3 regions of the Shinella sp. GW821-FHT10F02 genome follow, and region 2 is predicted to be linked to each of the others. Evidence: predicted binding sites of a transcription regulator. Region 2 holds the regulator's gene; each other region holds the start of a gene.
What was found. The regulator LexA, encoded in region 2, represses DNA repair genes until DNA is damaged. The targets are predictions, from matches to a motif close to TGTTCNNNNTGTGTTCNG.
Positions count from the first base shown of each region.

Region 1: a site for LexA is predicted at 6,148-6,165, ahead of AC1RWL_RS10590 (ribonuclease T2 family protein). Genes of this name have one in related genera too.
Region 3: a site for LexA is predicted at 2,372-2,389, ahead of AC1RWL_RS08880 (ImuA family protein). Genes of this name have one in related genera too.

Region 1 is NZ_JBXASL010000003.1:157,892-167,878, reverse strand. It holds gene AC1RWL_RS10615 (lytic murein transglycosylase) at 1-10, shown strand, start outside; gene AC1RWL_RS10610 (DMT family transporter) at 123-1,058, shown strand; gene metF (methylenetetrahydrofolate reductase [NAD(P)H]) at 1,546-2,451, opposite strand; gene AC1RWL_RS10600 (ArsR/SmtB family transcription factor) at 2,453-3,460, opposite strand; gene ettA (energy-dependent translational throttle protein EttA) at 3,609-5,258, opposite strand; gene AC1RWL_RS10590 (ribonuclease T2 family protein) at 5,381-6,133, opposite strand; gene AC1RWL_RS10585 (alpha/beta fold hydrolase) at 6,306-7,265, shown strand; gene AC1RWL_RS10580 (DMT family transporter) at 7,262-8,206, shown strand; gene caiB (succinate--glutarate CoA-transferase) at 8,363-9,559, shown strand; gene AC1RWL_RS10570 (thiamine pyrophosphate-binding protein) at 9,556-9,987, shown strand, end outside.
Region 2 is NZ_JBXASL010000003.1:596,269-606,255, forward strand. It holds gene AC1RWL_RS12645 (LpxI family protein) at 1-202, shown strand, start outside; gene lpxB (lipid-A-disaccharide synthase) at 199-1,371, shown strand; gene gltA (citrate synthase) at 1,403-2,692, opposite strand; gene AC1RWL_RS12660 (ComEC/Rec2 family competence protein) at 3,001-5,469, shown strand; gene lexA (transcriptional repressor LexA) at 5,450-6,169, opposite strand; gene AC1RWL_RS12670 (molybdopterin molybdotransferase MoeA) at 6,279-7,502, opposite strand; gene moaC (cyclic pyranopterin monophosphate synthase MoaC) at 7,502-7,996, opposite strand; gene trpC (indole-3-glycerol phosphate synthase TrpC) at 7,996-8,811, opposite strand; gene trpD (anthranilate phosphoribosyltransferase) at 8,820-9,842, opposite strand; gene AC1RWL_RS12690 (peptidylprolyl isomerase) at 9,860-9,987, opposite strand, start outside.
Region 3 is NZ_JBXASL010000002.1:647,154-657,140, forward strand. It holds gene AC1RWL_RS08860 (SDR family oxidoreductase) at 1-235, opposite strand, end outside; gene AC1RWL_RS08865 (GlxA family transcriptional regulator) at 428-1,447, shown strand; gene AC1RWL_RS08870 (hypothetical protein) at 1,538-1,864, shown strand; gene AC1RWL_RS08875 (hypothetical protein) at 1,941-2,246, opposite strand; gene AC1RWL_RS08880 (ImuA family protein) at 2,421-3,182, shown strand; gene AC1RWL_RS08885 (DUF6504 family protein) at 3,097-4,620, shown strand; gene AC1RWL_RS08890 (error-prone DNA polymerase) at 4,617-7,886, shown strand; gene AC1RWL_RS08895 (CocE/NonD family hydrolase) at 7,892-9,892, opposite strand.

The sequences.
Region 1 (9,987 bases), 440 kb from region 2:
CGCTCTCTGACGAAATCGGGTGGCCCCGCGCCGCCCGGTATTATAGGACAGGACGAGACCAAGAACGCAGCCCGGTCATGCCGGGCTGTTTCTGTTTTGACGACATGCCCTGGGAGGGGATGATGGAACAGCGCGCCGCCCCGGCAGAAACGGGCATGAGCATCCAGACCTGGGGCCTGCTGGCCCTCCTCGGCATGATCTGGGGCGGCTCCTTCTTCTTTGCCCGCGTGGCCGTCGCCTATATACCGCCGGCGACCCTGGTGCTGCTGCGCGTCGGCATCGCCGCCCTCGCCCTCCATATCTATATTGCCGGCCGTTTCGGCATCTACCCGACGCTGCGCGCCCGCTGGCGTGAATTCCTCCTGCTCGGCCTCATCAACAATGCCGTGCCGCACATGCTGATCTTCCTCGGCCAGACGCAGATCGGCGCCGGCCTTGCCGCGATCTTGAACGCCACGACGCCGATCTTCACCGTGCTCATTGCTAACAAGATGACGGAGGACGAAAAGCTCTCCTCGCAGAAGATCGCCGGCTGCCTCATCGGCCTCGTCGGCACCGCGGTGCTGATCGGTCCGCGCGCGCTGGCCCCCTTCACGGGTGATAGCGGACCGCCGCTCTGGGCCGTCCTCCTGCCGGTGCTCGCCGCCGTCTCCTACGGACTTGCCGCGACCTACGGCAAACGCTTCCGCGGCGTCGCCCCGCCGGTCACGGCCGCCGGCCAGCTTACCGCCTCGACGCTGCTGATGCTGCCGGTCTCCTTCGCGCTCGATACGCCCTGGCAGCTTTCCCTGCCGCCGCTGACCGCCATCCTCGCCGTACTGGCGCTGGCGCTCATCTCGACTGCCTATGGCTACATCCTGTTCTTCCGAATCATGGCGGCGGCCGGCGCGACCAATACGTCGCTCGTCACCCTGCTCGTGCCGCCGAGCGCCATCCTCGCCGGCATGCTCTTCCTGGGGGAGGAACTGACGCCGCTGGGCATGCTTGGCATGGCCCTGGTGCTGTTCGGCCTGGTGGTGCTTGACGGGCGCGTTTTCGCCCGTTTCCGGCGCGCTTGAAAAAGCCGGGAACAAAGCGCGCTGCCGGCCGTTTCATGGCAATCCGCCGGATCGTCGGCCCGACTTGCGCCACAATGGTAAATGCACAATGTCGGCATTCGTCATCTGGTAGGGATTGTGAATTTTTTGTGGCATCCACATTAAGGGAGGAAATTCAGCAGGTTAGCGCTGTGAATAACCGACCGCCATTGGCCGTATGTTGCAGCGCAGCAACAAAACACCTTTCCAACACGCTTTTTTCGGTCGTAATATCAGGCCGCAAACGCAAGGAGGTAAGCCATGGGACTCACACATTCCTTGAATGTTCTGATGATCAGTGCAGCGTTCCTCTTCATCGCAACGATGATCTTCATCTGAAGCGAACCAAGCGCAGTCCGGGAGGTCAGGGACGAAAAATAACAAAAGACCCTGCCGAAACGAATTCATGAAAGATGCATGGCCCCGGAGACGGCGCCATGCATTTTCATTTCAGGCAGTGTTTGACGAATTAGGCCGCAGCGCCGGCCGCGGGCCGGCGGTCGATCTTGGCGAAGCCGACACGGTCGCAGACGGCCGAGACCAGCGTGGCGCGGTTCATCGTATAGAAGTGGAACTCGCCGATGCCGCGGGCGATGAGATCCTCGATCTGCCTGGCCGCAAGGTCGATCGCCACGGGCGCGCGCTCCTGCGGCCGGTCGTCGACCGGCGCCAGCCGATCGGCAAGCCATCCCGGCACCGAGGCGCCGCACATGCCGGCGAATTTCTGCACCTGGGAGAGGTTGTGCACCGGCAGGATGCCCGGCACGACGGGGATCGTGATGCCGGCCTTGCGCACGCGCTCCAGGTAACGCTCGAAATCGTCGTTCTCGAAGAAGAACTGGGTGAGCGCGCGTGTGGCGCCGCCATCCACCTTGCGCTTCAGCATGTCGATATCGGCCGCGACATCCGGGCTCTGCGGGTGTTTTTCCGGATAGGCGGACACCGAGATCTCGAAATCGGCGAGACCGCGCAGGCCGGCGGCGAGCTCCGCGGCATTGGCATAGCCGCCCGGATGTGGATGATAGGCCGTGCCCACGCCGCCCGGCGGATCGCCACGCAGGGCCACGAAGTGCCGGATCCCGACCGCCTGGAAATCGGCGACCACGGCATGCACCTCTTCCTTCGTCGCGCCGACGCAGGTGAGGTGCGAGGCGGCCGGCAGGCCCATCTTCAGAAGCTGGCGCACGGTCGACAGCGTCGGCACCTTGGTGGAGCCGCCGGCGCCGTAGGTCACCGACATGAAACCCGGATCATAGGCCGAAAGCTCGGCGGCCGTTTCCCAGAGCTGGCCTTCGGCCTCCGCCGATTTCGGCGGGAAGAACTCGAAAGACAGGCGGATGTCCTTGCGGGCTGGGCTTAGGGTCGCCGGTTTCATGTCAACTCCTCCTGCGGATCGCGATAGGGTCGGCCGCCCGTACGCGCTGGTCGCGGGCAAGCCAGATGGTAACGGTCAGCGCATCGTTGGCCGAATGCGCGGGGTTGAGGTCGACGACCTGCTCGACGGCGAGCCCCGCCTTCTCCAGCCATTCGGACATCGTCTGGTGCGAAAAGCCGAGGCGGATATGGGCGTGTTCGTCGCGCAGGTGTTCAAGCGCGTGCGGCGCGAGGTCGATGATGGCGAGGCGCCCGCCGGGGGCCAGCATGCGCGCCGCCTCGCCGATCGCCGCCTCGGGCTCGTCGAGGAAGTGCAGCACCTGGTGGATCGTCACGACGTCGAACTCGTCGCGCTCCAGGGGCAGGTTGAAAATGTCGCCGTGGCGGATCGAGGCCTTGGTGATGCCGGCACGGTCGAGATTGGCGCGGGCGACCGCGAGCATGTCGCGGCTGGCATCGACGCCGACGCCGCGTCGGTAAAGCCCCTCGAAGAGCTGGAGGATGCGCCCCGTGCCGGTGCCGAGATCGAGGAAGGCATCGACTGGCTCGGTGCCGATCAACTCGGCGAGCTTCGCCTCGACTTCCGCCTCGCTGACATGCAGGCGGCGCACCGCGTCCCACTCCGCCGCGTTGCGGCTGAAATAGGCCTGCGCCTTGTCGGAGCGGATCTTCTTCAGCGCCCGAAGCCGCTCGTCGTCGCGGGCGAAAACCGCGTCCGCCGGGTCGCTGGCTTCGAGGAGCTGGCGGGCGAGCGCCACGGCGGGGCCACCCTGGCTCAGCCGGAAGAACGCCCAGGCGCCCTCCTGGTAGCGATCGATCAGGGCCGCTTCCGCAAGGAGCTTCAGGTGGCGCGAAATACGCGGCTGGGACTGGCCGAGGATGTCTGTGAGATCCGTCACGGTGAGATCGCCATGCGCGAGCAGCGCGATGAGGCGAAGGCGCGTCGGCTCGCCCGCCGCCTTCAGGATCTCCACGATGTCGTCCAGTCCGAGTTTCTGCATGTCGCCCATGACCAATCCAATCAAGACATAAAGATATGTTTATGTGATTAACCCGCGTCGCGCAAGGGCAAATCCGTGTCGCTGATCTTCCCACCAACGGCCCCAAAGAAAAACCCCGGCAAGCCGGGGTTTCTCAAAGCCTGTGATGGCGTTCGGCTCAGCGCGTCAAGCGCTTGTAGGCCTGGCTGCCGGGATTGAGGGCATCGGGGCCGAGACGGCGGACCTTGTCCTCTTCGTAGTCCTCGAAGTTGCCTTCGAACCATTCGACATGACCGTCGCCTTCGAACGCCAGGATGTGCGTCGCGAGGCGGTCGAGGAACATGCGATCGTGGCTGATGATGATCGCGCAACCGGCAAAGCTCTCAAGCGCGCTTTCCAGCGCACCGAGCGTTTCCGTGTCGAGGTCGTTGGTCGGTTCGTCGAGCAGCAGCACGTTGCCGCCGGCCTTCAGCATCTTGGCAAGGTGCACGCGGTTGCGCTGGCCGCCCGAAAGATTGCCGACCTTCTGCTGCTGGTCGCCGCCCTTAAAGTTGAAGGCACCGCAATAGGCGCGCGAATTCATCTCGAACTTGCCGAGCTTGACGACTTCAGCGCCGCCCGAGATTTCCTCCCAGACCGTCTTGTTGCCGTCGAGCGCGTCGCGGCTCTGGTCGACATAGCCGAGGTGCACGGTATCGCCGATACGGATCGAGCCGCTATCGGGCGTTTCCTGGCCGGTGATCATCTTGAACAGCGTCGACTTGCCGGCGCCGTTCGGGCCGATAATGCCGACGATGCCGCCCGGCGGCAGCTTGATCGACAGGTCGTTGATCAGCGTGCGGCCGTCAAAACCCTTGGTGATGCCTTCCAGCTCGATGACCACGTTGCCGAGACGCTCGGAGACCGGGATGATGATCTGGGCGTCGCCGGGCCGGATGTTTTCCGCCGCATCGACCAGCTGTTCGTAGGCCTTGATACGGGCCTTGGACTTCGCCTGACGCGCCTTCGGGCTGGAAGCGATCCACTCCTGTTCGCGCGACAGCGCCTTCTGGCGGCCGGCTTCTTCGCGGCTTTCCTGCTTCATGCGTTTGGCCTTGGCCTGCAGATAGGCAGAATAGTTGCCTTCGTAGGGAATGCCGCGGCCGCGGTCGAGCTCGAGGATCCAGCCCGTCACGTTGTCGAGGAAGTAGCGATCGTGGGTGATCATCATCACGGCGCCCGGATAGTCGCGCAGGTGCTTTTCCAGCCAGGCGATGGTTTCGGCGTCGAGATGGTTGGTCGGTTCGTCGAGCAGCAGCAGGTCCGGCTGCGACAGGAGCAGGCGGCAGAGCGCGATACGGCGGCGTTCGCCACCCGACAGCAGCGTGACGTCGGAATCCTTCGGCGGGCAGCGCAGCGCTTCCATCGCCATCTCGACCTGCTGTTCCAGGTCCCAGAGGTTCTGGCTGTCGATGATATCCTGGAGCTTGGCGCCCTCGTCCGCCGTCTCGTCGGAATAGTTCATCATCAGCTCGTTGTAGCGGTCGATGATGGCGGTCTTGTCGGCGACGCCGACCATGACGTTCTCGAAGGCGGTCTTGGTCGGGTCGAGATGCGGTTCCTGCTCCAGGTAGCCGACCGTCGCGCCATCGGCGAGCCAGGCTTCACCGGTATATTCCTTGTCCTGGCCGGCGATGATACGCAGCACCGTCGATTTACCGGCGCCGTTCGGGCCGAGGATACCGATCTTGGCATCCGGGTAGAAGGACAGATTGACGTTTTCGAGGATCTTCTTGGCGCCGTAGGACTTGTTGAGCCCCGACATGTGGTAGATGAATTGACGTGCCATGCAAACGTGCTCCGGGTCGGACGAATTTGCCCGCTATGTAGGCGAATTCTCTGCCCGCGGCAATGTAAGAAAGCCGCGTTATCGGTACTTGCGCGCGTGGACCGCCCGTTCGCTCCCGGCGATCAGCCTGCCTGCGCACCCCCCGTGATACCCTCGACGCAGCGCGACTTCGTCGGCGACGCGCCGCCGATCAGCGCTGCCAGCTTGCCGTCGTCCCCGGCAATGCCGATGGTGAGGCCGATCACCACGGTCTTGTCGCCCGTCTTGCGGCAGCTGAGGCGCACCCGCTCCCCGGCACCGGCGCCAAAAGCCTTGTCGAAGGCCGTGCGGACGTCGGCGAGTTTGATGGTCCCGCCCGCCTTTTCCGTGAAGAGCGTGCGCACCGTCGAGGCATTCAGCTGGTCGAGCAGGTCCAGCGACCGGCTGTAATAGGCCTCTGCGGAGGCTGCGACGCAACTGCCGCTTCTCAGCCATTGCTGGCGGTCGAGACCGAGGCGCGCGGCGGGCATGGCGGCGAGCAGGCGCTGCTTGGTGCCGGAAGCGAGCACGATATCCGGCAGCTCCGTCCACTTGCCCTTGCGCGCCCGCTGTTTCAGGTCGGCCTCGATGCCGCAATAGCTCTTGCGCACCTGGAAGAGGCTCACCAGCGAGAATTGCCGGGCGGCCGGCGACGTGGCGGAGAAATCCGCGCAGCCGCGGCTCTTCGGCCGCGCCGCGCAATAGCCGGGCTGCCAGCTGATCGAGAGGACCTCGCGCACCGACTCCCCGGCCGGCACCGACTGGGCGCTCGCGAGACCAGAGCCTGCGAAGAACGACAGACATAGGACGAGAAAGGACAATGCGGCTTTGAAAGTCAGTGCAGCTTGCGTCTTCATGACCGGCCCCTGATGAGAACAAAACAAGATCATATGCAACCAAAAATCCGGAAATTGCAACCCTGAATCGGAAAAATCCCGAAATGCGCGAGGATTTCCAAAAATACACGCCGCATCCCATTGTCTTTGCATGGCAAATCGCGTTGACCTTGCGCAAACGGGAGGAATGGCAGTGTTTTCTGAAGCCGGGACGCTGAAAAGCCCCAGTGGGGCGACGCTGGCGCTGCGCCACGAGCCCGCCCGCGGGGCGGCGCGGGGCATCCTGCTTCTAAGCCACGGCCTTGCCGAACACAGCCTGCGTTATGCGGATTTTGCCGCGCGCATGGCGTCCGAAGGCTTTCAGGTCTACGCCCACGATCATCGCGGCCACGGCTTCACCACGGCACCCGATGCGCCACGCGGGCAGTTTGCGCCGCGGGGTGGCATTGCCCGCGTGATCGAGGATATGCGGGCGGTGCGCGATCATGCAGCAGGCCGCCATCCGGACCTGCCGATCGTGCTGTTCGGCCATTCGATGGGCGGCCTGCTGGCGCTCGCCTTCGCGCAAAACCATGCCGCGGATATCGACGCGCTCGCCGTCTGGAATTCCAACTTCGAACCCGGATTTGCGGGCCGCGTGGCGCAGATCGTGCTGGCGGCGGAGCGCATGCTGAAGGGATCGGACGTGCCGAGCGGCGTCCTGCCGCGCCTCACCTTCGGCGCCTGGGGCAAATCGATCGCCGGCCGTCGGACGGGGTTCGACTGGCTGTCGCACGACGCGGCCGAGGTGGATGCTTATATCGCCGATCCGCTCTGCGGCTTCGACGTCAATGTCTCGATGTGGATCGACATCTTTGCCGTCACCTTCACCGACGCATCCGCGGACGGCCTTGCGCGCCTGCCAAAAGGCTTGCCGATTCATCTTGCCGGCGGCGACGAGGACCCGGCGACCGATTGCGGCCGGGCGACGCTCGCCTTTGCCGAACGACTGAAAAAATCGCGGCTTGAGGACGTTACGACGATCGTCTATCGCGGTCTGCGTCACGAAACACTGAAGGAGAGCCGGGCTCTGCGCGAGCCCGCCATCGACGCCTTCGCCGGCTGGTGCCGGCGGGTGGTGGCGGAACGGCGCCGCGCACCGGAACACGCATGACCACAACAGCCATCACGCCGCTGCGCAACGAGGTCAGCCTCGGGCTCGTCCTCATGGTGCTCTCGGTGCTCATCTCGCCGATCATCGATATTTTCGCAAAACTCGCCGTCACCTCCGTGCCGGCGACCGAGATCACCTTCGTGCGCCTGCTCTTCCAGATGACGGTGCTGGGGCCGATCTGTCTGATGCGCGGCACGCTGTTCGACGTGACCTGGAGGAAGACCGGGCTGCATGCGGCGCGCGGCCTGCTGATGGCCATCACCATGATCACCTTCGTGACACCGCTCGCCGTCATGGAAGTGGCGGATGCGATCGCCATCTTCTTCGTCGAGCCGATCATCCTGACGATCCTCGGCTCGATCGTGCTGAAGGAGACCATCGGCTGGCGGCGCTACACGGCCTGCGGCGTCGGCTTCTTCGGCTCGCTGCTGGTCATCCAGCCGAGCCTGCAGGAGGTCGGCCCGATCGCGCTCCTGCCTGTCGTCTCGGCCTTTTCGCTGGCGCTGTTCTTCCTCCTGACGCGGCTCGTCTCGCAGAAGGAAGACCCCTGGTCGATGCAATTCTATGCAGGGCTTTGGGGCGGCCTGTTCTCCGGACTGCTACTGGTTTTCGGCAGCGCCACCGGCATCGCCTTCCTGACGCCCGTCATGCCGGACATGGCGAACACGCTCTATATCGCAGCGGCCGCCGTCGCGGCCACCATTGCCGGCGTGCTCGGCGTCTATGCCTATCGCGCGGCCCCCGCCTCCACGCTGGCGCCGCTGCAATATCTGGAGATCGTCTCGGCCACCATTCTCGGCTGGTGGGTGTTCGGCGACCTGCCGGATGCCGTGAAATGGCTCGGCATCGCCATCATCATCGCGTCCGGCCTCTATGTCATCTGGCGCGAGCGCAAGCTCAACAAGACGGCGACGATCCCGCCGGTTTCTACGCCCATCTGACTGAGCCGCACGCGAAAAACATCATGTCAGTCTCAGCCGTCATGATGTCCCGCCGGCCCGCGGCTATCGTGCCTGCCGGCTTTTTGTTATCCAGAGCAAAACGGGCGAAAAGCCCGGCGGTCGGCCGTATCGCGGCCGTCGAAGAGGGAGTGCACGATGGAGAAGTCGAACCTGCCGCTTTCCGGCATCCGGGTCATCGAGCTGGCGCGGGTTCTCGCCGGTCCCTGGGCCGGGCAGATGCTGGCCGATCTCGGCGCGGACGTCATCAAGATCGAAAATCCGGACGGCGGCGACGACACGCGCGCCTGGGGTCCGCCCTTCGTGACGGGCAAGGACGGCGAAAACCTGTCGGCCGCCTATTACCACTCCACCAACCGGGGAAAACGCTCGATCGCCGTCGATCTCAGGACCGAGGAAGGCCGGGAGACCGCGCACCGCCTGATCGCGACCGCCGACGTGGTGATCGAGAATTTCAAGGTCGGCGGCCTCGTCAAATACGGGCTCGACTACCGGAGCCTCGCCGAGAAACACCCGAAGCTCGTCTATTGCTCGATCACCGGCTTCGGCCAGGATGGTCCCTATGCCGCGCGCGCCGGCTACGATTATATCGTGCAGGGCATGTCCGGCTTCATGTCGGTGACGGGTGCGCCGGATGGTGAGCCGATGAAGGCGGGCGTAGCGATCGCCGATATCTTCACCGGCATCTATGCCGTCACCGCCATCCAGGCGGCGCTCATCCATGTCATGAAGACCGGCCATGGCCAGCATGTCGACATGGCGCTGCTCGACGTGCAGTCGGCCGTCATGGCGAACCAGAACATGAATTTTCTGGCCTCCGGCACGGCACCCAAACGGCTTGGCAATGCGCATCCCAACATCTCGCCTTACGAGGTCGTGCCGACTTCCGACGGCTATATCATCCTCGCCGTCGGCAATGACGGGCAGTTCCGCAAGCTCTGCGGGCTCCTGAAGCTCGATGGCATGGCCGACGACGAGCGTTTCGCCACCAACCGCGCCCGCGTCGCCAACCGCGACGAGGTTCGCCGCCGCGTTACGGGTGCGACGGCCAATGTCACCAAGGCCGAGCTGCTCGATGCCTGCGAGCGCGAGGGCGTGCCGGCTGGGCCGATCAACTCCATCGCCGAGACCTTCGACGACCCGCAGGTCAAGGCGCGCGGGCTGCGCGTCGACCTGCCGGATGCCGACGGCAACCTCATTCCGGGCGTGCGCACCCCGATCGTCTTTTCCGAGACGCCGCTTGTCTACGACCGGCCGAGCCCGCGGCTTGGCGAACATACCGATGCCGTGATGGCAGAACTGCAATACCTCGAAGCAGGAAAGAAAAGCGCATGAAGACCGGTGGCCAGTTGATCGTCGACGCCCTCGTTGCCAACGGCGTCAAACGCGTCGCCTGCGTGCCGGGCGAAAGCTATCTCGCGGTGCTCGATGCGCTGCATGACACGGATATCGACGTGCTCGTCTGCCGCCAGGAAGGCGGCGCGGCGATGATGGCGGATTGCTGGGGTCGGCTCACCGGCCAGCCCGGCATCTGCATGGTCACCCGCGGCCCCGGCGCCACCAATGCTTCGGCCGGCCTGCACATCGCGCGGCAGGATTCGATCCCGATGATCCTGTTCATCGGCCAGGTGCAGCGCGATGCGCGCGAGCGCGAGGCCTTCCAGGAAGTGGAATACCGCCGCGCCTTCACCGAAGTCGCCAAATGGGTGGCTGACATCGACGATGCGCGGCGCATCCCGGAATTCATCACCCGCGCCTTCGCC
Region 2 (9,987 bases):
GCCGGAACAGGACCTGCGCGCCGACCTGCCGTCGATTGGCGTCGAAACCCTGCGCCGCGCCCATGCCGCCGGGCTTGCCGGCATTGCGGTGGAGGCCGGGCGCTCGCTGGTGCTGGAGCGCGCGGCGCTGGTGGCCGAGGCGGATGCGCATGGCCTCTTCGTCACCGGCATCGTGCCGGAACGGACGGAGGCGCGGCGATGACGGAAAGGCCCTTGAAAATCGGCATCATCGCCGGCGAGGTGTCCGGCGACCTGCTTGGCGGCGACCTCATCGCGGCCCTGCGCAAGGCCCATGCCGGCGAAATCGACCTCATCGGTGTCGGCGGCGAGGCGCTGCAGGGGCAGGGGCTTCAATCGCTGTTCGACTTCTCCGAACTTTCCATCATGGGCATTTCGCAGGTGCTGAAGCGCCTGCCGTTGCTGCTGCGCCGCATCCGCCAGACGGCGGAGGCCATCATCGCCGCGCGCCCGGACGTGCTCGTCATCATCGACAGCCCGGATTTCACCCACCGCGTCGCGCGCCGCGTGCGCAAGGCGCTGCCGGACCTGCCGGTCGTCAACTATGTCTGCCCGAGTGTGTGGGCCTGGAAGGAAGAGCGCGCGCCGCGCATGCGCGCCTATGTCGACCATGTGCTCGCGCTGCTGCCTTTCGAGCCGGCCGTGATGGCGCGCCTCGGCGGCCCCGCAACCACCTATGTCGGCCATCGGCTGATCGGCGATCCCGATATCCAGCGCGTGCGCGCTGCAAGGCTCGCCCGGCCGGAGCGAAGCGTACCCGTCTGCCTGCTGCTTCCCGGCTCGCGCAGCACCGAGATCAGCCGCCTGCTGCCGGCCTTCGGCGAGGCCGCCCGGGAGCTGACCGCCCGCAGGCCTGGCACGCGTTTCCTGCTGCCGACCCTGCCACGGCAGGAGGCGCTCGTGCGCAAGCTGACGGCCGACTGGCCGGTGAAGCCGCAGATCACACTCTCCACCGCCGAAAAATGGCAGGCCTTTGCCGAGGCCGATGCCGCGATTGCGGCGTCCGGCACGGTCATCCTGGAGCTGGCGCTCGCCCGCGTGCCGGTCATCTCCACCTATCGGCTCGACTGGCTGGCGAACCTCTATCTCGGCCGGATCCGGGTCTGGACCGCGGCGATCCCCAATATCATTGCCGACTATGCCGTCGTGCCGGAATACCTGAACGACATGGTGCGCCCCGGTGCGCTCACGCGCTGGTTCGAGCGGCTTTCCGCCGACACGATCGAGCGCCGCGCCATGCTGGAGGGATATGACCTCGTCTACGAGCGCATGCAGACCGAGCGCCCGCCCGGCGAGACCGGCGCGGCCGTCATCCTCGATCTCCTCGCAACAAAAAAGCCCGGTCGAAACTGACCGGGCTTTTTCATGTCGTTCTGCCGAAAAATCAGCGCTTGGAAACCGGCAGGTAATCGCGCTTCGGTTCGCCGATATAGAGCTGGCGCGGGCGGCCGATGCGCTGTTCCGGGTCTTCGATCATCTCGTTCCACTGGGCGATCCAGCCGACCGTGCGGGCGAGCGCGAAAAGCACGGTGAACATGGTGGTGGGGAAGCCCAGCGCCTTCAGCGTGATGCCGGAGTAGAAGTCGATGTTCGGATAGAGCTTCTTCTCGATGAAGTATTCGTCGGTCAGCGCGATGCGCTCGAGTTCCATCGCGACTTCCAGCATCGGATCGTCCTTGATGCCGAGCTCGCCGAGAACCTCGTGCGTCGTCTTCTGCATGATGCGCGCGCGCGGGTCGTAGTTCTTGTAGACGCGGTGGCCGAAGCCCATCAGGCGGAACGGATCGTTCTTGTCCTTGGCCTTGGCGACATATTCCGGAATGCGTTCGACCGAGCCGATTTCGGCCAGCATGTTGAGCGCCGCTTCGTTGGCGCCGCCGTGCGCCGGGCCCCAGAGGCAGGCGATGCCGGCCGCGATGCAGGCGAACGGGTTGGCGCCCGAAGAGCCTGCGAGGCGAACGGTCGAGGTCGAGGCATTCTGCTCATGGTCGGCATGCAGGATGAAGATGCGGTCCATGGCCCGGGCCAGAACCGGGTTCACCACATAGTCCTCGCAGGGCACGGCAAAACACATGCGCAGGAAGTTCGACGCGTAGTCGAGGTCGTTCTTCGGGTAAACGAAGGGCTGGCCGATATGGTACTTGTAGGCCATGGCGGCGATTGTCGGCATCTTGGCGATCATGCGCAGCGAGGCGACCATGCGCTGGTGCGGATCGGTGATGTCGGTCGAGTCGTGGTAGAAGGCCGACAGCGCGCCGACGCAGCCGCACATGACGGCCATCGGATGCGCATCGCGGCGGAAGCCGGTGAAGAAGCGGCTCATCTGTTCGTGCACCATGGTGTGGTGCGTGACGCGGTAGTCGAAGTCGTCCTTCTGGGTCTTGGTCGGCAGTTCGCCGTACAACAGAAGGTAGCAGACTTCGAGGAAGTCGCCGTGTTCGGCAAGCTGTTCGATCGGGTAGCCGCGGTGCAGGAGCACGCCTTCGTCGCCGTCGATATAGGTGATCTTCGATTCGCACGAGGCGGTGGAGGTGAAGCCGGGATCGTAGGTGAAGGCGCCGGTATTCTTGTACAGCGTGCCGATGTCGATCACATCGGGACCGATCGTGCCGGATCGCGTCGGCAGCTCGACCGACTTGCCACCGAACGATACATCCGCGATTGTTCCTGTCATAACGATCCTCCGTTGTTTCAAATGGTGGCACAGTTTCGTGCCGCAACCATGAACATGCTCGTTTTGCTAGCCCATTTACGATGCGCTGCCAAGCGATACCAAAGGCAAATTGTGCATTGCGATAACGGGCTTTCCGGCAACGCAATATCTACCCTTTCCGGCAAGTTGCAAGCAACTTCTGAGGGTGGTTTTCACGTTGCGGAGGGCGCATGCTTTCTGTTTGGCTTAGTATTAATTCACCCTACTTTTGATTGAAGATTCTCGCGCCGGGTTGCATAATCGCCAGGGGAACCGGTGGGGCCGAGTGCATGGCCAGGATCGACATCGCGGAGAAGCAGGCGGCGCGCGAGGCAGAGGCCTGGGGCGTCGCGCCGGCTGGCGATTCGCTGCCGATACCGGCTTTGCCCGCGCGCCGTCGCAGGGCCACGCTTGCCGCCTATGCGCGCGCCGTCGGCCGGTTTCGAGAAAGCCTTGCCGGCCAGAGAATTGATGCCGCCTTCGCCGAGGAGCGGGCGCACGGCCACTTCTTCCTGTTCGTGCCGGTCTTCCTTGGCATCGGCGCCGCCCTGTGGTTTGCCGCCGCTACCGATCCGCCAATTTATGCCCTGCTGCTTCTCGCCTGCGTTACGTTCTGGCCCGCCTGGCGGCTGCGGCACCGGGAGGACTGGGTGGCGCTCGCCGCGGGTGCCGCTTTTCTCGTTCCCGTGGGCATGCTGCTTGCAGCCATGGAAAGCGCCCGGCTCGATACTGTCATCCTGGATACGCCGGTCACCACGGAAATCAGTGGTCGGGTACTGTCGCGTGAAAGCGACGAGCGCGGGGCGATCCGCTACCGTATCGCACTGGAGGCGACGCGCGATCCGGTGCTGAAGCGCCCGCCCGGCATCGTCACGCTGCTTGCCCGCAGCCGTCATGAACCGATCGCGATCGGCGCGGGCATAACGGGGCGCGCGCGCCTCGGGCCGCCGTCCGGCCCGGCCTTGGCCGGCCTCAACGATTTCGCCTTCGATGCCTATTTCGCCGGCACCGGCGCCGTCGGCTATTTTTACAGCGCGCCCAAAGGTGTTGTGACCGGCGAGGCGGGGCTGGAAGGGCGGATCAGGCAGGAGATCGCGCGCTGGCGCAACAACCTGACCGAGCATATTCGGGGGCGCATCGGCGGCGATGCCGGGGCGATCGCCGCGGCACTGGTAACGGCGGAACAGCGGGCGATCGGCGCGGACACGGTCGAGGCGCTGCGGCAGGCGGGGCTTGCCCATGTATTGGCCATTTCCGGGCTTAACATGGTGCTCGCCGCCGGCACCTTTCTCGTCGGTGCGCGCATGCTGATGGCGCTGATTCCGGGCTTTTCCGAGCGCTATCCGGCCAAGAAGATTGCCGCCGTCGGCGCGCTCATCATGGTGACGCTCTATATTCTCGTCTCGGGCGGCGCGCTCTCTGCCGTGCGATCGTGGATCATGATCTGCGTCATGCTTGTGGCCGTGCTCTTCGGGCGATCGGCCATCAGCCTGCGCAATGTCGCGCTCTCGGCGATCCTCATCCTGCTGGTGACACCATCCGCCGTCACCAATCCCGGCTTCCAGATGTCCTATGCGGCAACGCTCGGGCTTGTCGCGGGCTACGCGGCCTGGCGCGAGCGGCCGATGCGGCGGGAAAGCCGGGGAGGGCCGTTGCAACTGTTCGGCGGTTCGCTCGGCCGTTTCTTCGGCGGGCTCATGCTCTCCTCGCTGATCGGTGGTTTTTCCACGCTGATCTATTCCATCGGCCACTTTCACCGCATTCCCGCCTATGGCCTCGCCGGCAATCTTCTGGCGATGCCGGTGATCAGCACGATCGTCATGCCCTTCGGCCTCATCGCCGTGCTGCTGATGCCGTTCGGCCTCGACGCCATTCCCTTCGCGATCATGGGCAAGGGCATCGAATGGATGATCGCGCTTTCGACCTGGGTCGCGAGCTGGAAAGGCGAAATCGTCACCGGTCAGATTCCGCAGTCCGCCTTCCTGCTGGTCGGCCTCGGCGGCGGCCTGGCCTGCATTTTGCGCACCCGGCTGCGCCATGCCGGCACGCTGCTCGTCGCGCTTGGCATCATCATCGCCTGCTGGCCGGACGAACGCCGTGCGCCGGAAGTGCTGGTCTCGGAAGACGGCCGCCTCGTGGCGATCCGGCGCGGCGACACCGTTGCGACCAACCGCGCAAGGCCGCCGGATTTCATTTATGCGCAATGGCGGCGCGCGCTACGGCTCGGCGATCTCGTCAAGCCGGAGATGCGCAAGAGCGAAGGCCTGACGGTAGAAGATGCCGCCGCACCCGCTGAAGGAACTGAAAAGCAGAGGAAACCGCGCCACAAGGCGGATCGGCAGAGGGCGAAGGCCGCCATGGTATCCGCCCTGGAGGCGGCGGGAAAGGGTACGGGCTTCATCTGCGAAACAAAGGCATTCTGCGCCGCGGTTTCGCCGAGCGGCTGGCGGATCGTCACGCTGGAAGACCTCGCCTTCCTCGGAACCGCCTGCGATGCCGCCGACCTCGTCGTCGTGTCCCAGGCCCTGCGGCTGGAAACATGCCGCTCCGGTGCCCGGCTGATGACGGCTCGCCATCTGCGGCGTACTGGCGCCCTGGAAATCCAGCCCGGCGCCGAAAAGGCCGCTCCACCGCTTTCCGAAGCCGAGATCACATCCGCCGTCGAAACCCTCGACCGGCCCTGGTCCCGCCACCGCACCTATGATTGGCGCAGCGGCACCTTCGAGGCCGAGACGGCGCTCAATGATAGCGGCGAATGAGGCCGACGAGCTTGCCTTGAATCTTCACGCGGTCCGGGCCGAAGATGCGGGTCTCGTAGGCCGGGTTTGCGGCTTCGAGCGCGATGGAGGCGCCCTTGCGGCGGAAGCGCTTCAGCGTCGCCTCCTCGTCGTCGACGAGCGCCACGATGATCTCGCCCGGATTGGCGGTGGTGGCGTTGCGGATGATCACCGTGTCGCCGTCGAGGATGCCGGCCTCGATCATCGAGTCGCCCTTGACCTCCAGGGCATAATGATCGCCGTTGCCGACCATCTCGGCCGGTACCATGATTTCATGGGTGTTGTTCTGGATGGCGGAGATCGGCACGCCGGCGGCGATGCGTCCCATGACCGGTACCGAGACCGAAGACGACATGTCCGCCTGCGGCGTGCGCTGCACGGGGGCGGCCGGCACCGGCTGCTTGCCGCGGCTGCCCTCAATGACGGCCGGCGAAAAACCACGACGCGGCTGGAGGCTTGGCGAATAGGCTTCGGGAAGCTTGATCACTTCCAGCGCCCGCGCCCGGTTGGGCAGGCGGCGAATGAAGCCGCGCTCTTCCAGCGCGGTGATGAGGCGGTGGATGCCGGACTTGGACGCGAGATCGAGCGCATCCTTCATCTCGTCGAAGGAGGGAGGAATACCGGACTCCTTCATCCGTTCATGAATGAACAGGAGAAGTTCCTGTTGTTTCCGCGTGAGCATGGCCCCTCCACCGAGAATCTTGAAACAATCCAGAATCGTGAAACAAATCCAGAACAGACACTATCTGTTCCATATGTGTTCCGCAAGGCCTTGGAAATAATAATATTGTTCAGGCGGAGGGTTCGCGCAGGAGGAGTACTTCGCAGGGATCGCCTTCGGGCACGGCCGGGGCGTGCGGCGGGCGGATGAGCAGGCCTTCCGATTCGGCGAAGACCTTCATCATCGAGGAATCCTGCTTGCCGAAGGGTGTCACGTACAGGTCGCCGGCCGGTCCCCGGACGATGCGGGCGCGGACATAGTCCTGCCGCTGGTCGTTTTCCTTGAGCGGCACGGCGGCGATGGCCGGGTGCCGGCGGTTTTTTGCGGGCAGGCGGGCGAGGCGGCGCACCAACGGCTCCAGGAAGAGCAGCGAGCAGACGAGGCTGGAGACCGGGTTGCCGGGGAGGCCCAGCACCTGGATATCTCCCAGCCGGCCGACCATCAGCGGTTTCCCCGGGCGCATGGCGATGCGCCAGAAATCGAGCTCCATGCCGGCCTCGCCGAGCACCGGCTGCACGAGGTCGAAATCGCCGACGGAGGCGCCGCCGAGCGTCACGAGCACGTCGATATCAAGCGCCAGCGCGTTGCGCACGGCCTCCAGGATCGCCTGCTTGTCGTCGCCGACGATGCCGAGGTCGATCACCTCCGCGCCGGCCACCCGCGCGAGCGCCGAGACGCCGTAGGTGTTGGAGGCGATGATCTGGCTGGCGCCGGGCGGCGTTCCGGGCGGGACGAGCTCGTCGCCGGTCGCAAGCACCGCGATGCGGGGGCGGGCGTAGACGACAAGTGTCGAGTGGTTCATCGCGGCGGCGACGGTCAGGCGGCCGGCGTCGAGCACCGCCCCGGCCTTCAGCACGGTCTCGCCTTCGGAAAAATCCTGCCCGCGCGGGCGCACATGCCGGCCTTTCGGCGTGAGGAAGGTCGTGCGGATACGGCCGTCACCCAGCTTTTCCGCGTCTTCCTGAAGAAGCACGGTATCGGCGAAGGAGGGCAAGGGCGCGCCGGTGAAAATGCGCACGGCCTCGCCGGGGCCAGCGGAGCCTTCGAAAGCATGGCCGGCGGAGGAGAGGCCGACGACCTTGAGGACGGCGCCGAGTGTCGCGATGTCCGCATGGCGGACGGCGTAGCCGTCCATGGCGGAATTGGTGAAGGGCGGCTGGGTCAGGCGCGCGGCGATGTCTTCGGCGAGAACGCGGCCTTGCGCGTCATGCAGGGAAACCGTCTCCGTCCGCTGTGTCGGCTTGGCCCGGGAAAGCAGGCGGTCGAGGGCGTCGGCGACGGGCAGGAGCGACATCAGGCGTTTGCCCGCTTGTAATCGCCGGAGCGGCCGCCGGATTTTTCGACGAGCCGGATGCCGCCGATCTCCATTTCGCGGTCGGCGGCTTTCGCCATGTCGTAGATGGTGAGGCAGGCGACGCTGACGGCGGTGAGCGCCTCCATTTCCACGCCGGTGCGGCCGGTGAGCTTCGCCATGGCCTCGACGCGCAGGCCGGGCAGCGCGCGGTCTTCGCGGATTTCGACGGCGACCTTGGTCAGCATCAGCGGGTGGCAGAGCGGAATGAGGCTCGACGTCTGCTTGGCGGCCATGATGCCGGCAAGGCGGGCCGTGCCGATCACGTCGCCCTTCTTGGCGTCGCCCTTGAGGATCAGGTCGAGCGTCGCAGGCGCCATGCGGATGAAACCTTCGGCAACGGCGATACGCACCGTTTCCGCCTTGTCGCCGACATCCACCATGTTGGCTTCGCCGGAGGCATCGATATGGGTCAGCATGGCGGCCTTTTCGGCCATCATTCGGCCGCCAGCATGCCGGCGGAGCCGGTCAGCAATTCGCGGGTGGCGGCGGCCACGTCGTCCTTGCGCATCAGGCTCTCGCCGACGAGGAAGGTGGAGATGCCCACCTCGGCGAGGCGTTCACAATCCGCATGGGTGAAGATGCCGCTTTCGCCGACGAGCAGGCGGTCGTCGGGCACCATGCCGGCGAGCTTTTCCGACACCGCGAGGTCGACCTCGAAGGTGCGCAGGTTGCGGTTGTTGATGCCGACGAGCTTGGATTTCAGCCTGAGCGCCCGTTCCATTTCCGGCTCGTCATGCACTTCGATCAGCACGTCCATGCCGAGCGCAAAGGCGGCGTCCTCCAGCATCTTCGCATCGTCGTCGCTGAGCGAGGCCATGATGATGAGGATGCAGTCAGCGCCCCAGGCGCGGGCTTCCAGCACCTGGTAGCTGTCGAACATGAAATCCTTGCGCAGCGCCGGCAGCGCGCAGGCCTGGCGCGCGGCGGTGAGGAATTCGGGTGCGCCCTGGAAGCTCGGCGTGTCCGTCAGCACCGAGAGGCAGGCGGCGCCCCCGGCCTCATAGGCCTTGGCGAGCGCCGGCGGATCGAAATCCGGGCGGATGAGGCCTTTGGAGGGACTTGCCTTCTTGATTTCGGCGATCAGGCCGAAATTGCCGGCGGCTTTTCTGGCCTTGAGGCTGGCGAAGAAGCCGCGCGGCGGCTCCTGGTCGCGGATCTGGGCGCGAAGCTCGGCGGGGGCCACGCGCGCCTTGGCGGCGGCAATTTCTTGCAGCTTGTACGCTTCGATCGTCTTCAGGATATCGGTCATGGCCAATCCTACTCCGCATGGCCTTCGTTGGAAACCGAAACGAGGCGTTCGAGCACCGTGCGGGCGCGCCCGCTTTCCAACGCTTCGGTTGCCTTCGCCATGGCGTCCTTCAGCGTTTCCGCCTTGCCGGCGATGAGAAGAGCGGCCGCGGCATTGGCGAGCGAGACGTCGCGATAGGGCATGTGCGCGCCGCCGAGCACCGAAAGCAGGGCTGCGGCATTGTGCGCGCCATCGCCGCCGCGGATATCGTCGAGCGTCACCTGGGGAAGGCCGAAATCGGCGGGCGTCAGCTCGAAGGTGCGGATCTTGCCGTCTTCCAGCGCCGCGACCTGCGTCGTGCCGGTCGTGGTGATTTCATCGAGGCCGGAGCCGTGCACGACCCAGATGCTCTCGGAGCCGAGATCGCGCAACACTTCGGCGAGCGGCACCAGCCATTGCGGCGCGAAGACGCCGAGGAGCTGGCGCTTGACGCCGCCGGGGTTCGAGAGCGGCCCGAGCAGGTTGAAGATGGTGCGCGTGCCGAGTTCGACGCGTGACGGGCCGACATGTTTCATCGCCGGGTGGTGCAGTTGCGCGAACATGAAGCCGAGGCCGGCATCGTGCACGCAGCGGGCGATTTCCGTCGGCCCGATATCGAGCTTCACGCCGAGGCAGGAGAGCGCATCCGCCGTGCCCGCCTTGGAGCTCAGCGCCCGATTGCCATGCTTGGCGACCGGCACGCCGGCGCCGGCGGTGATGATCGCGGCGAGCGTCGAGATATTGTAAGTGCCCGTGCCGTCGCCGCCCGTGCCGACGATGTCGATGGCATCCGCCGGCACCGTGACCGGCAGCATGCGGGCGCGCATCGACCCGACGGCGCCGTAGATCTCGTCGACGGTCTCGCCGCGCACGCGCAGTGCCATCAGGAAGCCGCCGATCTGCGAGGGCGTGGCGGCGCCCGACATGATGATCTCGAAGGCGCCGCGGGCGTCCTCGCGGTCGAGCGCGTTTCCGGCGGCGACCTTGGCGATATAGGATTTCAGGTCGGACATGCGGTTCCCGTCTTCCTCTATCGAGCGATGCTCTGTTCGGCGAGCGTGCGGTTGATCGAGACGCCATAGGCGGTCTGCAGCGAGCTCACCATCTGGTCGAGGATGTCGTCGCCGCTGGCGCGCGCGACGGCAGCGATCTGCTGGT
Region 3 (9,987 bases), on a different contig from region 2:
CCTCGAAACCATCGACGGCCGCGCGCACGGCCTCGTGGTCCGTGGCGTCGAAGGCGAGCATGTGTTTCGCCCCGAGGTTTTCCGCGGCCGCCGCCAGCCTAGCCGCATCGCGTCCGTTGAGGATGACCTCGGCGCCCGCCGCCGCAAGGCCCCGCGCGAGCGCAAGGCCGATGCCCTGCGAGGAGCCGGTGACGAGGGCGCGTTTGCCCGTCAGGTCGAAGAGTTCGGTGCTCACGGTTCCTCCCGGGGCGAAGTCGATCAGGCCACCCTGCATCAGACGCCCCGCGGTGGCAAATGCGGCCGCGTCGGAACGAACAAAGGTCGGTGCAAGGAATGGAGCCAGCGGGGGAAATCTGCTATGGCTGTGTCGTGAGCCGTCCTTGCCCGCGACGATCGTGTCCGGCAAAAAACGCTCTGGGAGATCTGGATGGCGGTGGATGTTCGGACGTCGAAGGATGTGAGCGGGGCAGCAAGCCCCAAGGCGTTGCGCGTCGGCTTCATCCTGTCGAAGAGCTTTACGCTTTCCGCCTTCGCGCTGTTCGTGGATACGCTGCGGCTTGCCAGCGACAGCGAGGACCGCTCCCGGCGCGTCCATTGCGACTGGGACGTGCTGAGCAGCACGCGCAATTTCATCTCCTCGTCGAGCGGCATCCAGGTCGCCCCCACCGCTCCCTTCGCCGATCCCTCCTGTTTCGACTATATCGCCGTCGTCGGCGGCCTTCTGAAGGTCGACGAGCCGATCGACAGCTATGCCCTGGCCTACCTGCGCAAGGCGGCCAATGCCGGCGTCGGGCTGATCGGCCTGTGTACCGGCAGCTTCATCCTCGCCGAGGCCGGCCTGCTGAAGGGGCACACGGCCTGCGTGAGCTGGCTTCACCACCGCGAATTCCGCGGCCGCTTTCCCGATATCGAGGCGACGTCGGAGCAGATTTTCCGCTTCGACGGCAAGGTCGCCACCTGTGCCGGCGGCAGCAGCGTCGCCGATCTCGCAGCGACGCTCGTGCGCCACCATGTCGGCGAGGCGGCGGAGCGCAATGCGCTGGAAATCCTGCAGATCCGCCACCGCCGCGACGCCACCGACCTCCAGCCGCGCAATCCGCTCGGCCTCGAAGCGCGCGACCGCCGCGTGCACCTTGCCATCATGATGATGGAGCAGCACACCGAAGACCTGCTGTCGATCGACAGCATCGCCACCATGACGAACGTTTCCCGCCGCCAGCTCGAACGCCTGTTCGAGAGCGACATGGGCGCCTCGCCGAGCGCGATCTACATGAAGATCCGCATGGCGGCCGCGCTCAACATGGTGGTGCGCACCAACAAGCCGCTGATCGAGATCGCGCTCGAAACCGGCTTCGAGAGCCTGTCGCACTTCACCCGCCGTTTCCGCGCCGCCTTTGGCGATACGCCCTCGCAGATCCGCCGCGACGGCCGCCGCCAGGCAGGCTGAGCGGGGCAAGCTGACGGGCAACTTTTCCGGCCGCTTGGAACCAAGCCGCCCGCCAGCCGTTCGGTCTCCATTGCTGATAAGGAGACCGTAATGGCAAGCAACGACGTTCAATCCCAGATTTCCGCTCTTCGCGCAGAAATCGCCGCGCTTCAGAAGGACCTCGGCGAGCGGGGCAGCGAAGCCTATGACACGATCCGCGATCGCGCCGGCAATGCCGTCGAGGCTGCCCGGCCCGCTGTCCGTTCGGCAACGAAATATGTGCGCAATGAAGGCGCTGCCGTGGCCCAGGCCGCGCGCGAGCATCCGGCCGCACTGTCCACCGTGGTGCTGACGGCCGGCCTTGCCGGTGTCGTCATCGGCTATCTGCTCGGCTCCCTCGAAAGCGAGCCGCCGCGGCGCCAGCAGCGCTGGTTCTGAACTGGAAAAGCCCGGCACTGCCGGGCTTTTTCATGGGCTTCAACAAACGGAGGCAAACCATTGCCTCCGCTTATTCTTACCGGTGCCGCAGGCCGAAGAGGTAGCCGATAAAGGCGGCGCCTGCGAGGGTCGCAAGCGGATTGGCCTGGATCGTCTGGCGGATATCCTCGCGCAGCGATTCCGCCTTGGCGACGGCAAGCTGGCCGGTGCCTTCGGCGATCAGCCCCGCGGTTTCCTTCAGCCGGCTGATTTCCGCCTTCAGCACTTCGATCTGTTCGCTGACCGTCGCTTCCGCAGCCGCCGCACGGGCATCCTCCGAAATGCTATCGCCACTTTCAACGACACCAAGCGTGCGCTTGCCGGTGCTCTTTTCGTCAGCCATGGACATGTCTCCTGGATTTGATGGAATGGCATAAGCAAGAACGACCGCCGCGCCCGTTGGTTCCAGCCGATGATTCAAACTGTGATCTTTCCCCTGCGACTCAGTGATTGACTCTCGCGCGCTTTGAGAACAAATAAAGAACAAACCTTCTCGAACCCGGGAGCCGCAACGCCGATGTCCGCCTCCGCCGCCCATGCCGTTGTCGCCGATCTGCGCGACCGCATCCGGCAGTTCGATGGCCGTGCCGCGCGCGACCGGGCGGTGCTGCCCTTCGGCGTGCCTGACATAGACGACCGGTTGCCCGGCGGCGGGCTGGCGCTCGCCAGCCTGCACGAAGTCTGCGGCGGCGGGAACGATGCGGTCGAGGGCGCGGCCGCCATGCTCTTTGCCGCCGGCATCGCGGCGCGCACGAAAGGGCAGGTGCTCTGGGTCCTGACGCGGCCCGATCTCTTCGCGCCGGCGCTCGCCCAGGCGGGGCTCGCCCCCGGCCGCGTGATTTATGTGGAGGCGGGCGATGAAAAAAGCCTGCTCCTCTGTTTCGAGGAGGGCCTGCGCCATGGCGGGCTGGGTGCGGTGGTGGCGGAGGTGGCGCGGCTGTCTCTGACCGCCTCGCGACGCCTGCAACTGGCGGCAGAGGCGGGCGGCACGCTCGGCATTGCGCTGCGCCGTTTCAAGCACCGGTCGGAGGAGAGTGCCTTTGGGCAGCCCTCTGCCGCCGTGACGCGCTGGCGGGTTGCCGTCCGGCCGTCCGTCGCCCTTCCCGTGCCCGGCATCGGCCGGGCGCAGTGGCTTTTGCAACTCGTGCGCTGCCGGGCCGGCGAGGCGGCAGACTTTGACGTGGAGGCACCCGATGCCGAGGGTCGTATCGCTTTTTCTTCCCGGCTGGCCGATCGATCGTCTGAGGCGGGCGCTTGGCGCCTCGGCACCTCCGCCTGACAAGCGGCTCGTGCTCGTCGGCCGGGAGGGCTCGCGCCGCATCCTGACCGCCGTGAGCAAGCCTGCCGAACAGGCGGGCCTGCGCGTCGGCATGCCGCTCACCAAGGCCCATGCGCTGGTGCCCGAGGTCGTGACCATGCCGGCCGATCCCGCGGCGGATGCGGCGGCACTGGAGCGCCTGTCGCTCTGGGCCTTGCAGCACTATGCGCCCATCGTCGCGCCCGATCCGCCGGATGGCCTGGTCATCGACACGACCGGCGCCGACCATCTGCATGGCGGCGAGGAGCGCATGCTGACCGGTCTCGTCAACCGCCTCGCGGCCTCCGGCATTTTTGCGCGCGCGGCGGTGGCGGATAGCTGGGGTGCCGCGCATGCCGCCGCCCGTTTCCTTGCCGATCCCGTGCGCGTCATTGCGCCGGGCACGGTGGGCGAAACCGTGGCGCCGCTGCCGATCCTGGGGCTCCGGATACCGCCGGAAACCGTGACAGGCCTGCGCGTGCTCGGCTTCGCCACTATCGGCGATGTGCTGGCCGTGCCGCGCGCGCCGCTGGTGCTGCGCTTCGGCCCGCTCCTTGGCCGCCGGCTCGATCAGATCCAAGGCACGATTTCGGAGCCCGTCGATCCGCTGCGCGATCCCGATGTCGTGACGGTCCGCAAAGTGTTCGGCGAGCCGATTGGCGCGCCCGAAACCATCGCGCGCTACACGAAGGGCCTCGTGCACGATCTCTGCCAGGCGCTGGAAAAACGCGGCCTCGGCGCCCGCCGGCTCGATCTCCTCTTCCACCGCGTCGACAGTTCGCTCCAGGCGATCCGCGTCGGCACGGCACGCGCCGTTCGCGATGAAGAGCGTCTCACCCGACTCCTCTCGGACCGCATCGAGACGATCGATCCGGGTTTCGGCATCGAGATCATGGACCTGACCGCCACGCTTGCCGAACCGCTCGTCCTGCAACAGGCGGTCTCCTCGCTGATCGAGGAGGAGCAGGCCGACATTGCCGGTCTCGTCGACGTGATCGCCAACCGCATCGGGGCCGCCCGCCTCTACCGCATCGCCCCCGTCGAAAGCGACGTGCCGGAACGCTCCTTCCGCCGCATTCCGCCGCTCTCACCCGATGTCGGCACGACCTGGCAGAACCGCTGGCCGCGCCCGGCGCGCCTGCTGGCCCGGCCCGAGCCGATCGAAGTCATGGCGCTCCTGCCCGACCACCCGCCCGCCTCCTTCACCTGGCGCGGAAAGCGCCGGCTGGTGAAACGCGCCGACGGTCCCGAACGCATCTTCGGCGAATGGTGGAAACGCGACGCCGAACTTGCCGCCGTGCGCGACTATTTCCAGGTCGAGGACGCCGCCGGCGAACGCTTCTGGCTCTTCCGCTCGGGCGATGAACAGCAGGTGACAGCCGGCCTCGGCCGCTGGTTCCTGCACGGAATTTTCGCATGAAGCCGCGCTACGCAGAGCTCCAGGTCACGTCGCACTTCTCGTTCCTGAGAGGGGCCAGCAGCAGCGACGAACTCTTCCTGACCGCCCGGGCGCTCGGTATCGACGCCCTCGCTGTCGTCGACCGCAACAGTCTCGCCGGCATCGTGCAGGCGCACCGGGCGGCAAAGGAGACGGGCGTGCGCCTCGTCGTCGGTTGCAGGCTGGACCTCGTCGACGGCATGTCGCTCATCGTCTACCCGACCGACCGCGACGCCTATGGCCGCCTCTGCCGCATGCTCACCATCGGCAAGAAGAAGGCCGGCAAGGGAAAATGTCATCTCGACTGGTCGGATGTCGTCGACTGGAACGAAGGCCTGCTCGCCGTGCTGATACCCGACGAAGCCGACGAGACCACCACCTTCCACCTCCGCCGCCTGCGCGAAGCTTTTGGCAACCGCTGCTACATGGCCCTGACCCTCCGCCGCCGCCCGAACGACCAGTTGCGGCTCTTCGACCTCTCCAATCTCGCCACGCAACACCGCGTCCCCACCGTTGTCACCAATGACGTGCTTTACCACGAGCCCGGCCGGCGCATGTTGCAGGACATCGTCACCTGCATCCGCCACAACGTCGTCATCGACAATGCCGGCTTCCTCCGCGAACGCCACGCCGACCGCTACCTGAAACCCCCGGAAGAAATGCACCGGCTCTTCCCCCGCTACCCGGAGGCACTTCAGCGGACGTTGGAGATCGTCAAGAAGTGCGCCTTCTCGCTGGACGAGTTGCAGTATCAGTACCCCGACGAGAAAGAATATGCCCATCTCACACCGCAAGAGGCGTTGGAGAAATATACGTGGGAGGGAGCGGTTGAAAAATATCCGGAAGGGCTACCCGAAGAGGTAAAGGAAAAAATCCTTCATGAACTGCGCCTTATCGCGAAGATGGAGTACGCTCCTTATTTTCTAACCGTAAATGCCATTGTCCGTCATGCCCGCTCGTTGCCGATACCGATCCTTTGCCAAGGCAGGGGATCTGCAGCGAACAGTGCCGTTTGCTACGTGTTGGGGATCACAGCCGTGAACCCATTGGGCAATGGGCTTCTTTTCGAACGCTTCGTTTCGGAGCAGCGGGGAGAGCCCCCCGATATCGACGTCGACTTCGAACACGAGCGTCGAGAAGAGGTCATACAGTGGATTTATAAAGCCTATACCCGGGAACGCGCCGCCCTCTGTGCGACCGTCATCCGATACCGCTCCCGTGCGGCGATGCGCGATGTCGGACGAGCATTGGGCATGCCGGAGGACGTACTGAAAGCGCTGTCCTCTCAGACATGGGGCTGGTCAAACGATATACCGAAATCACAAGCCGAAGGGATCGGCTTGAACATAGATGATCGGCGTCTCCGCTTATTGCTGGAGCTTTCCCGACAGCTCATCGGAATGCCTCGTCACCTTTCCCAACACCCCGGCGGGTTTGTGCTGACTCGCGACCGGCTGGACGACCTCGTGCCGATCGAGCCGGCAAGCATGGACGACCGACAGGTTGTCGAATGGGACAAGGACGACATCGAATATCTAAAGTTCATGAAAGTCGACGTGCTGGCGCTCGGTATGCTGACTTGCATGCGGCGCGCTTTCGACTTTCTGAAGGAACATAAGCGAAAGCACTATACCCTCGCCAACATTCCGCAAGAAGATGCGGAAACCTATACGATGATTTCTAAGGCGGACACGCTCGGCACTTTCCAGATCGAAAGTCGTGCGCAGATGTCGATGCTGCCGCGACTAAAGCCAGAAACCTTTTATGACATTGTAATTCAAGTTGCGATTGTACGGCCCGGTCCCATCCAAGGTGACATGGTACATCCTTATCTCCGGCGACGGCAAAAGTTGGAAAAGGTTGAATACCCGGACGATGCCTTCAGAAAGGTACTCGAAAAGACCCTCGGCGTACCGCTGTTTCAAGAGCAGGCTATGCAAGTCGCCATCGTCGGCGCGGGCTTTTCGCCCGGCCGTGCCGATCAGTTGCGTCGCGCAATGGCGACTTTCAAACAGACCGGTGGCGTTGATAAGTTTCGGCAGGAACTGATCGCTGGCATGACGAAGAATAAATATCCGCTGGAATTCGCCGAACGCATGTGCCGCCAGCTTGAAGGCTTTGGCTCCTACGGTTTTCCGGAAAGCCACGCCTACAGCTTCGCCATCATCGCCTACGCCTCCGCGTGGATGAAGTGCCATCACCCGGACATTTTCTGCGCAGCGCTGCTCAACTCGCAACCCATGGGCTTCTACGCGCCGGCGCAGATCGTGCGCGATGCGCAGGAGCACGGGGTGGAAGTGCGACCGGTCTGCGTCAATGAGAGCCGATGGGATTGCACGCTGGAGCCGACGGAGGACAAGGACCGCTTTGCGGTGCGGCTTGGCCTCAGGTTGATCAAGGGGTTGAACGACAAGAAGCTGGACCGCTTCTTCGGCGAGCGATCGCAAGAGCCGTTCGTCTCGGTAGACGATCTTTGGCGGCGCGCCGAATTGCCGGTGGCGACGTTGGTCGAACTGGCTGAGGCGGATGCCTTTCGGCCGTCGCTGAGGCTAGCCCGGCGCGAGGCACTCTGGGCCATCCGTGCGTTGCGCGACGAACCGCTTCCACTCTTCGTCGCGGCGGCTGAACGGGAGGCGGCGGTGATCGCGGAACTGGACGAGCCGGCCGTTGCGCTTCGTCCCATGACGGCGGGCAACGAGGTCGTCGAGGACTATGGTCATGTCGGGCTGACGCTGCGGGCCCATCCCGTCAGCTTCCTGCGGGAAGATCTGCAACGGCAGAAAATCCTCTCCTGCCATGTCGCGACGAACCTGCGCGACCGGACCCGGGTCGAGACGGCCGGCGTGATCCTCGTGCGCCAACGGCCGGGTTCAGCCAAGGGCGTCATCTTCGTGACGCTCGAAGACGAGACGGGCATTGCCAACCTCGTCGTCTGGAGAAAGGTTTTTATCGCTTATCGCAAGATCGTGATGGGCGCCTCCATGCTCGGCGTGAAGGGCTATATCCAGCGCGAAGGGGAGGTGGTGCATGTCGTCGCGCAGCACCTGACGGACCTTTCCGGCATGCTCGCCAGCGTCGGCCATCGCGACGGGCCGTTTCCGCTGCCGCACGGACGCGGCGACGAATTCCACCACGGCAGCCCGCCACACGATCCGCGTGGCGCGCCAAAACTTGTAAAACCGCGAAATCTCGTCGACGGCTACGGCCATATCGATGAAATCCGCGTCAAATCCCGCGATTTTCACTGACCGGTTCACATGAAGTCGCGCGGGATCGCCTTTTCGAAGGTCTTCTCGAAAACCTGTGCCTCGCCCTCGAAGGCGCGCACGCTTGCCGAGATCAGCCAGTCCGTCGCGGTGCAGGCGATGGTCGCGGTCGAGACCGTTCGCACGAACCAGCCGGGGCGCTGCATGTCACAGGTCCAGACCGCCGTGCCGGTCATCGAGAGCGGATCGTTTTCGGCGATCGACCAGAGTTCATCGCGCACCTGCCGCGTGGCAAGCCCCGTGCCGGGATGCTCATAGAGGCCGGTGTCCTCGTAGATCGAATATTCGGTGAGGCCATTCGTCAGGTCGCGCTCCACGCCGCGCGCCGTTTCGCCGGGCGCACGCTCGGTATATTTCGGCAACGGATCAGGATTTTCCGGCTCGGGAAGCGTGATGACTTGATGCGGGCCGAGCTTTGGCAGGGCAAGGCCAAGCGAGGCGAGGTCGATCGTGACGCCGGCATCCGTCGGCGGCGGCAGCACCATCGGCCAGTAGGCGGTCGAGAGCGACAGGCGGATGCGATGGCCGGCGCGGAAACGATAGCCCATCGCATCGAGCACGAGGCGGATGCGGGTTTTTTCGCCGCGTGGCATGGCCTCCGGTGCGGCATTGCCGCCGCGATGCGCGAGGTTCACGACGCCGAAGGTGACGCGCGTCGCCGTGCCGTCCGGATGCACATCGACGAGGCGGGCGCAGAGATTGGCGATGTCGGCCTCCGTCGCGATGTCGAGCTCCAGCACCGGCTGGCCGAGGAAATCCTGGGGCTCCGCAAGCGGCGGTGTCTCGATGACGAGCGAACCGGCATCGTCGAGACGCTGGTCGAGCGCCATTTCCGCATCCGGCTTCAGCGTGAACCACTCGCCGGCCATGATACCGGTGTCGAGCGGCGATTTCAGAAAGCGGTCATGGCCGACGGCGCCGGCAATCGGCATGCCGGGCGCAAGCGTGCCGTATTGCTCCACGTAGAAGGTCGCCATGTCCGGCGTCTGCCAGCTATCCTTGGCGATCCAGAAACCGGGGTCGTTTTCGCGGCGGAGCGACGGGCGGGCGGCGTCCTGGATATAGGCGCGCACCTGCGGAGTGTTTTCCGCGCCGTTCTCCTCGCCGCGCAGCCAGCGGTTCCACCAGGCGATCGCCTCGGCGTGGAAATCCATGCGGGGCTTCGGCCAGGCGAAATGCGGATATTTGTGCACCCATGGGCCGACGAGCGCCTTCGCCTTGTCGCCAAGACCTTCGACGGCCTTCAGCGGCGTGCTGCGATAGCCATCCGCCCAGCCGGCGATGACGAGGGCGGGCACGGGGAAGCCGGCAAAATCCTCTGCGATCGAGCCGTGTTTCCAGAAGGCATCGCGGCGCTGGTGTTGCAGCCATTCCTCCAGGAAGAAAGGCTCGTTTTCCAGCCGCTCCAGCCACATGGCCTTCCAGCGATCGCCGACGAGTTCCGGATCGGGCGAACGCGACTGGTAGGCGAGCATGGTGGCGGCCCAGGAGAGCTGGGCGGAAAGGTGCGTGCCGTTCTTGTAATGGATGTCGTCGTTATAGCGGTCGACGGTGGAGGCGATGGAAATGACGGCCTTCAGTGCCGGGGGCTTGAGTGCCGCGACTTGCAGGCAGTTGAAGCCACCCCAGGAGATGCCCATCATGCCGACCGCGCCGTTCGACCAGTGCTGCGCGGCGATCCAGGCGATGAGTTCGCAGGCATTCGCCAATTCCAGCGGCGTGTATTCGCCATCGATGACGCCGTCGGATTCGCCCGAGCCGCGGATATCGACCCGCACGCCCGCAATGCCGGCGGCGGCGAAGACCGGGTAGGTCGATTCATCGCGCGGGCTCGTTCCATCGCGCTTCCTGTAAGGCAGGAATTCGAAGACGGCAGGCACGGGATGTTGTTCCGCACCCTCCGGCATCCAGATGCGAGCGGCGAGCCTCGTGCCGTCGGCAAGCGTGATCCACTGGTTTTCGATGACGGTGAAGGCGCGGTCTGTCATGGGAAATCCTCTCGTGCGCCTCTTTATGGCGGGGGCACGCGGGGCGGGCAATATGGTTGTTTTGACCTTGCATGTCGCTTTTGTCTTGGCGCTTG